DNA from 2 places in the Promicromonospora sp. NPDC023805 genome. Region 2 is predicted to be linked to the other one. Evidence: predicted binding sites of a transcription regulator. Region 2 holds the regulator's gene; the other holds the start of a gene.
What was found. Region 2 encodes LexA, which represses DNA repair genes until DNA is damaged. Its sites were predicted from a motif close to TCGAACANNTGTTCGA; they were not measured.
Positions count from the first base shown of each region.

Region 1: AB0F70_RS11760 (HNH endonuclease signature motif containing protein) is a predicted target of LexA. The motif match lies at 1,952-1,967, and genes of this name have one in related genera.

Region 1 is NZ_JBFAAH010000009.1:159,873-163,791, forward strand. Features, by position in the region: gene AB0F70_RS11745 (helix-turn-helix domain-containing protein) at 1-122, opposite strand, end outside; gene AB0F70_RS11750 (nitroreductase/quinone reductase family protein) at 206-637, shown strand; gene AB0F70_RS11755 (epoxide hydrolase family protein) at 727-1,839, opposite strand; gene AB0F70_RS11760 (HNH endonuclease signature motif containing protein) at 2,043-3,860, shown strand; gene AB0F70_RS11765 (beta-L-arabinofuranosidase domain-containing protein) at 3,895-3,919, opposite strand, start outside.
Region 2 is NZ_JBFAAH010000006.1:23,050-33,097, reverse strand. Features, by position in the region: gene AB0F70_RS08475 (sugar ABC transporter substrate-binding protein) at 1-741, opposite strand, end outside; gene AB0F70_RS08470 (LacI family DNA-binding transcriptional regulator) at 928-1,950, shown strand; gene AB0F70_RS08465 (DUF6326 family protein) at 2,080-2,550, opposite strand; gene AB0F70_RS08460 (sensor histidine kinase) at 2,713-3,852, shown strand; gene AB0F70_RS08455 (response regulator transcription factor) at 3,849-4,505, shown strand; gene AB0F70_RS08450 (DUF5302 domain-containing protein) at 4,600-4,827, opposite strand; gene nrdR (transcriptional regulator NrdR) at 4,975-5,445, opposite strand; gene AB0F70_RS08440 (LysM peptidoglycan-binding domain-containing protein) at 5,565-6,011, opposite strand; gene lexA (transcriptional repressor LexA) at 6,267-7,016, shown strand; gene AB0F70_RS08430 (L-lactate dehydrogenase) at 7,101-8,078, opposite strand; gene AB0F70_RS08425 (ATP-dependent DNA helicase) at 8,088-10,048, opposite strand, start outside.

The DNA of each region.
Region 1 (3,919 bases), on a different contig from region 2:
GTGAGGCAGTCAGGACCGTCCGCGGCGATGAGTGCGCGGGCGGTGGTGAGCAGCAGCTGACGGTTCCGGGCGGCGTCGGCCCGTTCGGGGTGCGGTGTGCCCCAGGTCAGCGGTGTACTCATCTGTGGATGCTACCGGGAATCGCGTAAGCGGGGTAAAGTCCGGTTAGTCGACCGGACGGCCGACCAAGACTGTGGAGGACAACATGGCAGACCTGAACGATGGCGTCATCGAGGCGTTCCGGGCCAACGCGGGCGTGGTGGGTGACGACGTCATGGGCGGACACTTCACCGGCAAGCGCCTGGTGCTGCTGCACCACGTGGGGCGGGTCAGCGGCAAGGAGTACGTGACGCCGCTCGTGGCCGCGGCCGACGGGGACGCCTACGTCATCTGCGGCTCGCTCGGGGGCGCGCCCAAGGACCCGGCCTGGGTCGCGAACGTCGAGGACGGTACCGGCGAGGTCACGATCGAGCTCGGCGACAAGACGCTCCGCGCGGGCACCACCGTGGTCCGGCCGGGGCAGCCCGACTGGGAGCGGCTCTACGGGATCTGGGCCGAGTACTGGCCGGACGCCAAGGAGTACGAGAAGAACACCGACCGCCAGTTCCCGGTGATCCGGCTCGAGCTGAAGGCCTGAGCTCCGGTTCGGCCTGGCCTTCGGAAGGTCTGAGCCCTGTTCATCGGGGGCTCAGACCTCGCGTCTCGGCTCAGCCGCACATCTCCGCCTCAGCCGACCGAGCGGACGAACCTCCGTACGCGCGCCGCCATCTCGGCGGGCACCTCGGCCACCGTGAAGTGGCCGCCCTCATCGAGGCGGTCGAACTCGCGAAGGTCGAGATAGTGCTGGCGCGCGAGCGCCTCGGGGTAGGCGGCCTCGTGGCGCTGGATGAACACCGCCGCCGGCACCGTCGTGGGCGGGATCGGGTCCGGCTGGTCGGCGCCCTCGTAGTAGGGGCGGAACGACGAGCCGATCGTCTGGGTCGCCCAGTAGATGGTCGCCTCCGTGAGGATGCGGTCCCGCGAGATGCGGCGTTCCACCGCGCGGGGGTCGCCGGGCGGTGTGTCGCTCCACTCGACCAGCTTCTCCGTGAGCCACGCCAGCAGGCCGGCGGGGGAGTCATTGAGGGCGGTCGCGAGGGTGTCGGGCCGGGTGGCCTGCACGTGGCCGTAGGCGCCGTCGGTCTGGTGCTTCGCGGCGATACCGTCGAAGAACTCCTTGACCTCGGGGTCGTCGAGGATGGCGCGTTCCTCGCTGGTCGGGAAGTGCGCATGGGTCGCCACGATGCCCGCCACGTGGTCCTGGTAGCGGGCGGCGATGAGGTCGCTGACGTTCGCCGTGACGTCCTCGCCGTACGTGAAGTACCGGTCGTAACCGAGCGCTTCCGTCATCAGTGCGTGCATCGTGGAGGCCAGCCGCTTCTCCGACATCGGGCCAGCGGCGTACGGCGAGGAGAACCCGAATCCGGGCAGGCTCGCGACCACCACGTGGAAGTCGGGCAGCAGGTCGGCGAAGTCGAGCTGCAGCGCGAACGTGTGCGGCCAGCCGTGCAGCACCAGGAGCGCCGGCGCGTCGGGCCGCTCCGAGCGCAGGTGGACGAAGTGCAGGTCGACGTCGTCGATCTCCGCGATGAACTGCGGGTGCTCGTTCAGCCAGGCTTCCCGGGCGCGCCAGTCCCAGCTGATCCACTGGTCGACCAGCTCGCGCAGGTACGCCGCGGTCATGCCCGACGCCGGACGTCGGGGCGAGTCGTCCGGGATCCGGCTGCGGGTAAGACGTTCGCGCAGGTCGGTGAGGACCTGGTCGGGGACGTGGACTGTGAAAGGTCGTGGCTCGCTCATGGCAAAGACGTTATGCCGAGCCACTGACATCGACGCTCGCCGTCGAACTCAGCCCGGGACTCCGCGTTCTGGGATCTGGACGGCGGGTGGGTGTCGGTGGTCGGTTGTAGAGTCGAACAAACGTCCGCAGAAATGGCCAATGTGACTACCCTTGGCCTCGGATGGTTGCCTGATCTTAGATACCCGGCGAGGAGTGTGCTGGCATGCGTGAAACTCTGTCTGACGACGCCGTGCTCGACGGTGTGCCGGTCGACGAGGCGATCCCGTTCGGGGCGTGGGAAGCACCCGCCGGACCGGACTGGTCGCCGGAGGTGCCGGCCTGGCTGGACTCGATGCCGGACTGGCCGCCGGATGCGCTGCCGGTCGCGTTGTGGCCGCTGGAGACGCTGCGGGCGGCGCTCCGTGGTGCGCCGGGCGCAGAGCTGGCGCGGGTGGTCGCGGAGGCGGTCGGCATAGGCGTCGGTGCGAGCGCGGTCCCGGACGAGGACCCTCTGGAGGATCTTCCGGACGGCGCGCTGGGTGACATGGTCGCCGCATGCGGGCACCTGCAGTCCTGGGCCGCGGGGGTGCAGGCGAGGGTCGTGGCCGAACGCGCCGCCAGGGAGACCAACCCGCTCGCGCACAGCTCGCTGGTCGGGCAGGTCACCAGCGAGCTCGTGGTGACCGAGTCGGAAGGTACCGAGGTCGTCGTGCGTGCCGAGTCCGGTGCTCGGCACCCGAGTGTGATCTCGGCCCTGGCGACCGGACGAATCGACGTTCGTAAGGCACACACCCTGCTGCGCTCCGCGTCTCAGCTGACCGTGGCCGAGCGATCGGAAGCGATCGAGCGGTATCTGCCGCAGGCCCCGCACCGGACCTGGCGGTGGCTGCAGGCCCGGATGCTCGCGTTCGCCAAGGCCCGCCACGGCGCGGCGGACACCGCGCGAGCCGAGGCACAGCGCCGCAGCGTGCAGCTGGACCGTGCCGAGAACGACATGGGCTGGGTGTCGGCCTACCTGCCGGCGGCCGACGCGGCGGCGGTATGGGGTGTGGTGGACGACATGGCCCACCAGCTGCGCCGCACCAGCGGCGAGGAACGCAGCCTGGGACAGCTCCGGGCGGACTCGTTGACTGGGATCGTCACGGGCCGGCTCCTACCCGCTGACCGCTTTAGCGGCACGACTGGCACGACTGGCACGACCGAGGCCACCGAGACCACGGCGAAGGCCGCGCCCGCCGAGAGCGATGCTGGCCCGTCGACCGATGGGGGTGAGCGCGCGGAGGTGCCGGTCTGCTCGTGCGGTGGCCGGGCCCCCGTCCAGCAGGTCATAGTGCGGCCGGTGCGGATCACTCCCACCCGCCCGGTGGTGCGGGTGACGGTCCCGGCCAGCGTGCTCCTGGGCCTGGACGACGCACCCGGCGAACTGACCGGATTCGGACCCATCCCGGCCGACATCGCCCGGCTCATCGCGCAGGACGCGACCTGGCAGCGCCTGTTGACCGACCCGGTCACCGGAGTGCTGATCGACTACTCCACCACCGCCTATCAGCCGGGCCGGGTCCTGCGGGCAGCGGTCGAGGCCAGGGACGACACCTGCACCTTCCCTGGCTGCGACATCCCGGCCGAACGGTGCGACCTGGACCATATCGAGCCCTTCGACCACGACCATCAGCGTGAGAGCAACGGCGTCGCCGCTGATGCTGCCGGGCGTGGGCAGACCAGCGCGTGGAACCTGCACGCCCTGTGCCGTCGGCATCACCTGCTCAAGACGCACGCGGGCTGGGGTGTCGTGCGCGACCCCGCGACCGGGATCACTACCTGGACCACTCCCACCGGCTGCACCCACCAACGACCACCGACCGTGCTGGACACTCACGTCGACGTCGACCAGGTCGACCCGGACACCAGCCACGACCTGAGCCTGCGAGCCCTGACCGGCCGACGCCTGCCACGGCAGTACGCCACCACCGAGCTGGGCGCCATACCGGCCGAACCCGACGAGTCCACCGGCTTGCTCGGCCCCGGCGAACCACCTTTCTGATGCGGTGCGTTTGGTGCGGTTGTCGCGCGCGCGGTCAGCCGGCAGGCGGGAGCTCGAGG
Region 2 (10,048 bases):
CTGGGCGGTGTCACCCGCGAGCAGCGACTCCGTGCCCTCGGCGTTCATCACGTCCTCGTCCCCGGCCCAGATCTGCGGGAACCACGTGAACACGAGGCAGCCGCCGCAGTTGCCGCCGAAGTAGGTGCCGTTGACGTTGCCGCCCAGCTCGTCGACGGCCTTGGCCTGGTCGGCGAACTCGGCGAGCGTCGTCGGCCCCTGCTCGGGGTCGAGGCCGGCCCGCTCGTAGAGGTCCTTGTTGTAGAACATGACTGACACGTCGAGCACGAACGGCAGGACGTGCTGGCGGCCGTCGAGCGTGCCGCCCTCGAGGTGGCCCTGGTTGATCTGGTCCGCGTGCTCCAGCTCGCCGACGGCGTCGGTGACGTCCGCGAAGAGGCCCTGCTGCACCCAGTTGGGCACGTACACGATGTCGGCGGCGAAGAGGTCGGGCAGACCGTCGCTGCCCGCGGCCGCGCCGACCTTCGCCACGTAGTCGTCGTTCGGCACGACGGTGAGCTCCACCTGGTTCTCGTGCGAGGCGTTGTACGCCTCGACGAGCAGGTTGGCCTGCTGCTCGAGCGGTGCGCGCGTCCAGAGCGTGAGCTCGGTGCCGTCGTCGACGCCCTCCGCGGAGACCGGTGCCTCCTGCGCGCCGCCGTTCTCGTCCGACGTGCCGCAGGCGGCGAGCGCCGTGCTCGCCAGGCCTGCCGCGATGACCGAGGCAACGAGCCTCGCGCTCGTTCTGCGGTGGGTAGCCATCATCCGTCTCCTTGACTTCGTCGTCACTCGGCTGGCCGGTGTGCGGGAGGAAGGCCCGCGCCGAAACCTCCCGAAAAGGCTTTCTGTGACAGTAGACTGGGCGCCACATCACGTCAAGGACGAACCTTCGTCACGTTTGTGTTACACCTTTTCGGTATGGTTCGACATCGAAATCAGGAGGAAGCCATGGCCTCGGGCGAAACCCCGCGTACCGCCACACTGACCGACGTCGCCCGCCTCGCGGGGGTCTCGATCGCCACTGCCTCCAAGGCCATCAACGGTCGCGCGCAGGTGCGCGCCGAGACCCGCACGCGGGTGCTCGAGGCCGCCGAGCAGCTCTCGTTCGCGCCGAACGCCGTGGCGCGCGGGCTGCTCCAGGGCCGGACGGGCACCGTCGGCCTGCTCACCTCAGACCTCGAGGGCCGTTTCTCGATCCCCGTGCTGATGGGCGCGGAGGACGCGTTCGGCGCGGGCCAGGTGTCCGTGTTCCTGTGCGACGCACGCGGCGACGCGATCCGGGAGCAGCACCACATCCGCGCGCTGCTGTCCCGCCGCGTCGAGGGGCTGATCGTCGTCGGCTCCCGGACCGATCCGCGCCCGCCACTCATCGGCGATCTGCCCGTTCCCGTCGTGTACGCGTATGCGCCGTCGGAGAACCCGGCGGACATCTCGATCACTGCCGACAACGTCAGCGCGGGCGGGCTGGCGATCGACCATCTGCTGGCCTGCGGGCGGCGGCGGATCGCGCACGTGACCGGTGACGCCTCCTACGCGGCGGCCCAGGACCGGTCGCGCGGCGCGGAACGCGCCATCAAGGAGGCCGGGCTCGATCTCGTGGGCGGGCGGACGTTCTTCGGGTCCTGGAGCGAGGGCTGGGGCCGCGGCGTGGCGAGCATGATCCTCGACCAGTACCCGGACGTGGACGGCTTCTTCTGCGGCAGCGACCAGATCGCACGGGGCGTGCTGGACTCGCTGCGCGAGTCCGGCAAGGACGTGCCGCGCAGCATCTCCGTCATCGGGTTCGACGACTGGCAGGTGCTGACGACGAACACGCGGCCGCAGCTCACGAGCGTCGACATGAACCTCGAGCAGGTCGGCCGGATCGCGGCGCGCCGGCTCTTCGAGGCGATAGAGGGCAAGGCCGCCTCCGGCATCGAGGAGCTGCCCTGCCGGATAGTCACGCGGGAGTCGTCGGTCCCGGTTCCCTGACTCCCCCGTCGCGTCGAGCAGCCCGGCGGGGACGCCGACGCGGTCCACGCGCACCTGACCGGCCGCGCCGGACGGCGTCCTGCTCGACGTCATCCAGCCGATCCCGCCCACCGCCGAGTACGCGGACGCCTATGCGGAGGCCTGAGCCCGGGCGCCGACGGTCCGGGCCGAAGGTCCGGTGCGGGGCCAGGTCCAGACGTACCGCACGACGAGGGCGAGAAGGATCAGTTCCAGGACGACGCCGAGGCCGTAGAAGTACAGCCAGGACGCGCCCGCCACGTTGAATACCGTGACGGGGACGTAGAGCAGGGCCACGACGAGGTTCGTGGCGCGGTTCGCCCGGGCGGGCAGCGTCGTCGACAGCACGACCATGAAGATCGGGACGGCCATGAGGGTCAGCGCAGTGGTCGAAAAGGTCTGGGAGAGGTCGAACTCGAAGACCTTGCCGTCGAGGATGTCCTCGACGATGCCTGGCGTGAAGAAGCCGAGAATGTCCACATAGGCGTACAGGAACATGAAGCTTGTCCACGCTGCGGCGAGCTTGATCCTGACCGGGACCGGCTGGTCTTCCAGCGTGGTGGTGGGCTGACGTGTTGTCATCATGGGCTCCGTGGTTGTGGTGGGGATCGGTGCGTCCACGATCGCTGAGCCCGGGCGTCGGGCGCATCGGCCCGGAGGCTGGAGTCGCCCGGCCGATGGGATGGTCCCTCTCTCGTTCTTTCGGTGGGTACGCCGAGGCGCGCCGATCTCTAGGCTGGAGCCGTGAACACTGTCGGGCGTTCCATCTGGCACGAGCCGCGGCCTGCTGGCGCCCCACCCATCGGTCGTCTCGACTGGCTGCTGATGGGCGCGTTCGCGGCCGCTGCGTTGGTCGAGGGCATCGTTCGGCCGGACCTGGCCTGGCGACCCCTCGTGACGGTGCTCGCCGTGGCGCTGATGCCTGCTCTGCTCTGGCGGCGGGACCGCCCCCTGATCGCCGCCCTGGTCGGGTGGGGCGTCGCCGGGCTGCTCTCGGTCCTCCAGCTGACCACGCACGCCGGAGAACTCGGCCTCTACTCCATGGTGGCCGTCCTGATCCTGCTCTACTCCCTGGTGCGGTGGGGCTCGGGACGGGAGATGGTCCTGGGGACGGCGTTCGTGGCGGTCGTCGTCGCTCTGGGGATGTACGCATCCTCCGGGGGCTGGGCCGACGTCTTCGGCGGGAGCGTCCTCTTGCTGTTGGTCGTCGCTCTCGCGGCGGTGTTCCGCTACCGCGCGGCGCTCTGGCATCGCCAACAGCGCGAGATCCGCAATGAGGAGCGGGTGGCGCTGGCGCGCGAGCTGCACGACACCGTGGCCCACCATGTCTCGGCTATCGCCGTGCAGGCGCAGGCCGGTGGCGTGGTCGCCGGCATCCGGCCCGAGAAGGCTGCCGAGATCCTGGCCGCGATCGAATCCGAAGCGTCGCGCACCCTGGCGGAGATGAGATCCATGGTGCGGGTGCTGCGTGAGGAGGAAGCCGCCGCCTACGCACCGCAGCCGGGTGTCGCGGACCTGCCTGCCCTGGCGCGCGGCGACGCGACGCCCACCGTCGAGGTCTCGCTGCACGGTTCGCTGGCCGGACTGGCGGGATCCGTGGACGCCGCGCTCTACCGGCTCGCGCAGGAGTCGCTGACCAACGCGTTACGGCACGCCCGGGGCGCGACCCTCGTCGGGATCGACGTACGCCGGGAGCACGACGCCGTCAGGCTCCGTGTCAGCGACGACGGACGGACCGAGCCGGGGCCGGCCCCGGCTCCTGGGTTCGGCCTGCTGGGCATGGCCGAACGCGCCCAGCTCCTCGGCGGATCGCTCTCCGCGGGGCCGGGGCCCGCGGGTGGCTGGGTCGTCGAGGCCGTACTGCCGGTGGTGGCGCTGCCATGAGCATCCGTGTGGTCGTGGCCGACGACCAGGACCTGGTCCGGGCCGGGCTGGTGATGATCCTCGGCGCGCAACCCGACCTCGAGGTCGTGGGGGAGGCAGCAGACGGGATCGCAGCGCTCGACCTGGCGACCCGGCTGCGTCCCGATGTTGTACTCGTCGACATCCGGATGCCCGGGCTCGACGGCGTCGAGGTGACGCGGCGTCTGGCCGGGCCAGGGGTGACGGACCCGATGGCGGTCGTCGTGATCACCACCTTCGACCTCGACGAGTACGTCCTCGGCGCCCTGCGCGCCGGCGCCCGCGGCTTCCTGCTCAAGGACGCCGGGCCGGAGCTCCTCGTGCAGGCCATCCACGCGGCGGCAGACGGGGACGCGCTGATCGCCCCCAACGTCACCCGCCGGCTGCTGGCGACCCTCGCCGACCAGGCGCCCGCGGTGCCGGTCCAGCCCACCGACCCCCTCACCGAGCGCGAGGAGGAGGTGCTCGCGCTGGTCGCACGGGGCCGGACCAACGCCGAGATCGCCACCGAGCTCTTCGTCGGCCTGAGCACGGTCAAGACCCACGTCGCGTCGTTGCTGACCAAGCTCGGCGCCCGCAACCGCGTCGAGATCGCGATCTGGGCCTACGACACCAGACGCATGAGGGCCGGCTAGCGGGTACGGATCGCTACACAGGCCCGACCGCACGGGTACGACAAAGGCCGCTGACCCGGTTGTTCACCAGGTCAGCGGCCTCCACCACCGAGGATCAGCCGGACTTGCGGCGGAACATCTTTTGGACTGGGCCGGTCGTCTCCGAGCCGTGCACCGCACCAGTGTTCACATCGCCCGCGGAGGTCCGGCTCCGAGCCGCATTCTTGCGGTCCAGAGCTTCCTTGAACTTCGCCTTCGCGTCCGTGCTCGGCGCTGTCGCGACCTTGGGCTCTTCAGCGCCCTTGGTCTCGGCCGCCTCGGCATTGGGCTTCTCGTCCGTCACACCGATCACCTCCTCTTGTTCCGGGGGTCCCTCGATCGGGTCCGTCGTCGGCCCCAGCCTGCACCACGGCACAGGCAGGTGCCAACATTTTTGGATTCCACCCAGGCTAGCGCGCCCGACGACGGCGCGCCGGGCCGCCCGGACTCCCTACGCCTGAGCTGCCGCCCGCTCGGCGCGCTCCGCACGGAGCGAGGTGATCGCGCTCTCGAAGTCCTCGAGCGAGTCGAACGCCTGGTAGACGCTCGCGAACCGGAGGTAGGCCACCTCGTCGAGCTCGCGGAGCGGGCCGAGGATGGCGAGGCCCACCTCGTACGCGTCGATCTCCGCGCTGCCGTTGCTCCGCAGGGTCTCCTCGACGCGCTGGGCGAGGATCGCCAGGTCGTCGTCGCTCACGGGGCGCCCCTGGCACGCCTTGCGCACACCCGCGGCGACCTTGTCGCGGCTGAACGGCTCTGTGGCGCCGGAGCGCTTGACCACGGAAAGGCTCGCGGTCTCCACGGTGGTGAACCGTCGGTTGCAGTTCGGGCACTGCCGTCGGCGCCGGATCGACAGGCCGTCGTCGGCAGTCCGCGAGTCCACCACGCGCGAGTCGGCGTGGCGACAGAACGGGCAGTGCATGCTCACTCCTGCGTGGTCGACCATCGACCGGAGGCCTCCGGTCGCGCCCCGACCGTAAGCGGGCAAACCACCCCCTTGCAACATAGCCGCAACATTCGTCCGCGAATCGAGGCCTTCGGTCACTCCTTGGGTAGGAGCAACAGCTCCCCGACGCGCAAGGTCCCGGTCGACATCTCGTTCAGCTCCTGCAGCCTGCCGACCGCGTGCCGGACGTCCTCGCCGGGCCTCGCGACCTCCTGGGCGAAGCCCCAGAGCGTCTCTCCCGGCTGCACCGCATGCACCCGGACCTCGGTGGGCTCCCCCGGGGAGCTCGCGACCGCCGTCGCCCCCCACGTGACCATCGGAGCGAGCAGGAGCATGGCCAGCAGCACGAGGACGACGCGGCCGCGCCGCGTGAGCCGCAGGCCGGCCAGGCCCAGCCGGTCGGCGAGCGTGCGCGCCTCCGGTGGGGTGTACGCACGGACCGCGGCCAGTCCGGCCGCCGGTGCATACCCCCTGCCGTACGACGGCACATACGCCTGTTCATACGTCGGGGTGTACTGCCGCAGCGGAATCACGTCCCCCATGGCCCCTCCTCGAAGTGTGCAGAGCTTCTGTCGTTCATACAAGCGTTCGTCGAACGCCCGTACCATTGTGTAGCACGGGACACCGTCCATGTCGAGACACGCTCGAACATTCGTTTGAGCCGAGCGCGTTTGTGACCTAGAGTGGGTAGCGCACAGGAGAACATTTGTCGGAACGGGAGGGGCACGGGCATGACGGGACGGGACGGGACCAGCGACACGAGAGCCGTCGACACGGCACTTTCCGGCGTCGCCACGCTGGACACGCCAGCCGACAAGGCGGTCGCTGACGTGCACACGATCTCGCCGACTGACCGCCTCACCGAACGGCAGCGCCTCGTGCTGGACACGATTCGGCAGTCGTTCGAGACGCGGGGCTATCCGCCGTCGATGCGCGAGATCGGCGAGGCCGTCGGGTTGGCCAGCCCGTCGAGCGTCAAGCACCAGCTCCAGATGCTCGAGAAGAAGGGCTTCCTGCGCCGCGACCCCAACCGGCCGCGCGCCATGGAGCTCGTGGAGCCGATGGCCGAGCAGGTCGACAAGCCGAACCGCGGCGAGATCCACTGGCCCGAGCCGCGCCGTAGCGGCCAGGTCCACTGGGGCGGCTCGGTGCCCGACGACGCCAGCGCCCCGCCGCCGTCGTACGTGCCGCTCGTCGGCCGTATCGCGGCCGGTGGCCCCATCCTTGCCGAGCAGGTCGTCGAGGACGTGTTCCCGCTCCCCCGCCAGCTGGTGGGTGACGGCGAGCTGTTCCTCCTCAAGGTCGCCGGTGACTCGATGGTCGACGCCGCGATCTGCGACGGGGACTGGGTGGTCGTGCGGCAGCAGAACGTCGCGGAGCAGGGCGAGATCGTCGCCGCCATGATCGACGGCGAGGCCACGGTCAAGACGTTCAAGCAGACCGACGGTCACGTCTTCCTGCTGCCGCAGAACCCTGCCTACGAGCCCATCCCGGGTGACCAGGCGCAGATCCTGGGCCGCGTCGTCGCGGTGCTGCGCAGTCTCTGACGAGACCGCGAAGTAGAGCGCCTGTCCGCCTTGCGCCACGCTGAGCGTGCGTAGGGCGGACAGGCGCTCTACTTCCCGGTCTCGTCAGAAGCCGAACCGCTTCTGCACCGCCCACACGCTGTCCGCCGAGGCACGCAGCCCGGCCAGTTCCTCGTCCGACATCGGCACCCGCACGTTGTCCGTGACGCCCCGCCGGTCCACGAGAGACGGCACGGACAAGCAGACGTCGCTGATGCCGTGATAGTCCTCCAGCAGCGAGGACACCGGCATGATCCGGCCCTCGTCGTTGAGCACCGCCTCGATGATGCGGGTAGCGGCCAGGCCGACGGCGTAGTTGGTGGCGCCCTTGCCGGAGATGATCCGGTACGCGGAGTCGACCACCTCGTGGTGCACCGCGGCGTCGAGCGGCGGGTTCGCGCCCAGCGGCTCCCAGTCCAGCAGCGGCACGCCGCCGATCGACGCCGAGCTCCACAGCGCGATCTCGGAGTCGCCGTGCTCTCCGGCGATGTACGCGTGCACGTTCCCCACTGCCACGCCGCAGCGCTCGGCGAGCACCACGCGCAGCCGCGAGGAGTCCAGCACCGTGCCGCTGCCGAACATCCGCTCGCGCGGCAGGCCGGAGATCTTGAGCGCCGCGTAGGTCACGACGTCCACGGGGTTGGTCACCATGACGTAGGTGGCGTCCGGCGCGACGTCGACCAGGCCAGGCAGGATCTCACGCATCAGCCCGATCGTTCCCTCGGCGAGGTCGATCCGGGTCTGCCCGGGCTTCTGCTTCGCCCCAGCGGTCACGACCACGACGTCGGCGCCCGCGCAGACGCCGACGTCGTCCGAGCCGATCACCTGCGCCTGGGGCGTGAACATGAGGCCGTGCTGGAGGTCGAGCACCTCGGCCTCGACCTTCGACCGGTTCACGTCATGCAGGGCGATGGTCCGCGCCGAGCCCCGCGCGAGCGCGGCGAAGGCCAGCGTGGAGCCCACCGCGCCCGCGCCCACCACCGCGAGCTTGGTGGTGCGGGCTCCGGCGGACCGTGCGGCCGGGATGTCCGAAAGGGCTGCCATGCCCCCAGGTTAGGTGTCGAGCCTCGCCAGCGCGGCGCGGACCAGCGCCGAGTCGGTGGTCGGCCAGAACCCCGGCATCGAGCGGGTCAGGAACGAGGCGTAGCGGGCGGTCGCGAGGCGCGGGTCCAGGACCGCCACCACTCCCCTGTCGTCCATGCTCCGCACTAGACGCCCGGCACCCTGCGCGAGCAGCAGCGCCGCGTGCTGCGCGGACACCGCCATGAACCCGTTGCCGCCCGCCTGCTCCACGGCCTTGGCGCGTGCCGCCTTGACCGGGTCGTCGGGGCGCGGGAACGGGATGCGGTCGATGAGCACGAGCTGACACGACGGGCCCGGCACGTCGACGCCCTGCCACAGGGACAACGTGCCGAACAGGCATGCCTCGGGATCCTCGGCGAACTCGCGCACGAGGGTGGGCAGCTGGTCGTCGCCCTGCGCCAGGATCGGGAAGTCCAGCCGCTCACGCATGGCCTCCGCCGCGGCGTTCGCGGCACGGCGCGAGGAGAAGAGCCCGAGTGTGCGGCCTCCGGCGGCGGTGATCAGCTCGGCGATCTCGTCGAGCTGCGCCTCCGTCGTCGGCTCCCGGCCCGGGGCGGGGAGATGCCGCGCGATGTACAGGATGCCCTGGCGCGGGTAGTCGAACGGGCTGCCGGCGTCGAGGCCGTGCCACGGCGGGGCGTCCTCGCCCTTGAGGCCGAGCGTGCCGGCGACCGCGTCGAACGTGCCGCCCAGCGCCAGCGTGGCCGACGTGAAGACGCCCGTCGCCTCGCCCAGCAGGTGCATCCGGATCAGGCCGGCAACGTGCAGCGGCGCCGCGTGCAGCCGCGTCACGTTGTCGGCGAACCCGCCCCAGTTGTTGTCCGGGCGCGAGCACCACAGCACGTCGGCGGTCGTGTCCTGGAACGACATGCGTTCCGCCGTCTCGAACAGCTGCAGCATCGCGCCCTGGGCCATCTTCAGGCCGGGTTCGGGCGGGGCGGGGGCCTGCCCCTTGCCGCCGCCCGCCTCGGGCTTCAGCGTGCTCAGCACCTCGCGCGCGGCGTCGCGCACCGCGCCGACCGCCATGCGCAGCTCGTCGGGCAGGCCGCTCGGGAACCGTTCGGCGGGAGCGGTGACCAGCAACGTCCCGAGCGCCTGGGCCGCGGCGTCCAGGGTGTCGGTGTTGGTGCCCGCATGCCGCCGTGCCAGGCGTGCGGCGTTCTCCACCGAGGCCATGGACAGGTCAACGGTCGCCGAGGAGGTGACCCGGTCCGTGAGCTCGTGCGCCTCGTCCACCACCACGACGTCGTGCTCCGGCAGGATGCCCGGGCTGCCCGTGGCCGCGATGCCGAGCATCGCGTGGTTGGTCACCACCACGTCGGCCTCCCGGGAGGCGGCCCGCGCCTTGTCGGGGAAGCATTCGGCGAGCATCGGGCACTTGCCGCCCAGGCACTCCATGGCGGTGACCGAGACCTGGCGCCACGCCCGGTCGGGAACGCCCGGCACGAGGTCGTCGCGGTCGCCCGAATCCGTCTCGTTCGCCCACTCGTGCAGGCGGCGGACGTGGTCGGCGAGCGTGGCACCGTCGTCCTTGCGCCGTCCGCGAGCGCCCCCGGAGGCCGCGGGCTCCTCGGTGCGCGGGTGGTCCTCGCCGCCGGGCAGGTCGAACAGGGTGGGCTCGTCGACGGGGTACCCGCCGCCGATCTTGTGCACGCAGAGGTAGTTGTGCCAGCCCTTGAGCAGTGCGATCTTCGGTTCGCGCGGGAGCTGCGGTGTCACGGCCTTGGCCACGAGCGGCAGGTCGCGCGTGATGACCTGCCGCTGGAGGGCGAGGGTCGCCGTCGAGATGATGACCTTGCTGTCGGCGGCGACCGCGTGCCGGACGGCGGGCACCAGGTAGCCGAGCGACTTTCCGGTGCCGGTACCCGCCTGGACGAGCAGGTGCTCACCCTTCTCGATGGCCTCGCCGACCGCCACTGCCATGCGGTGCT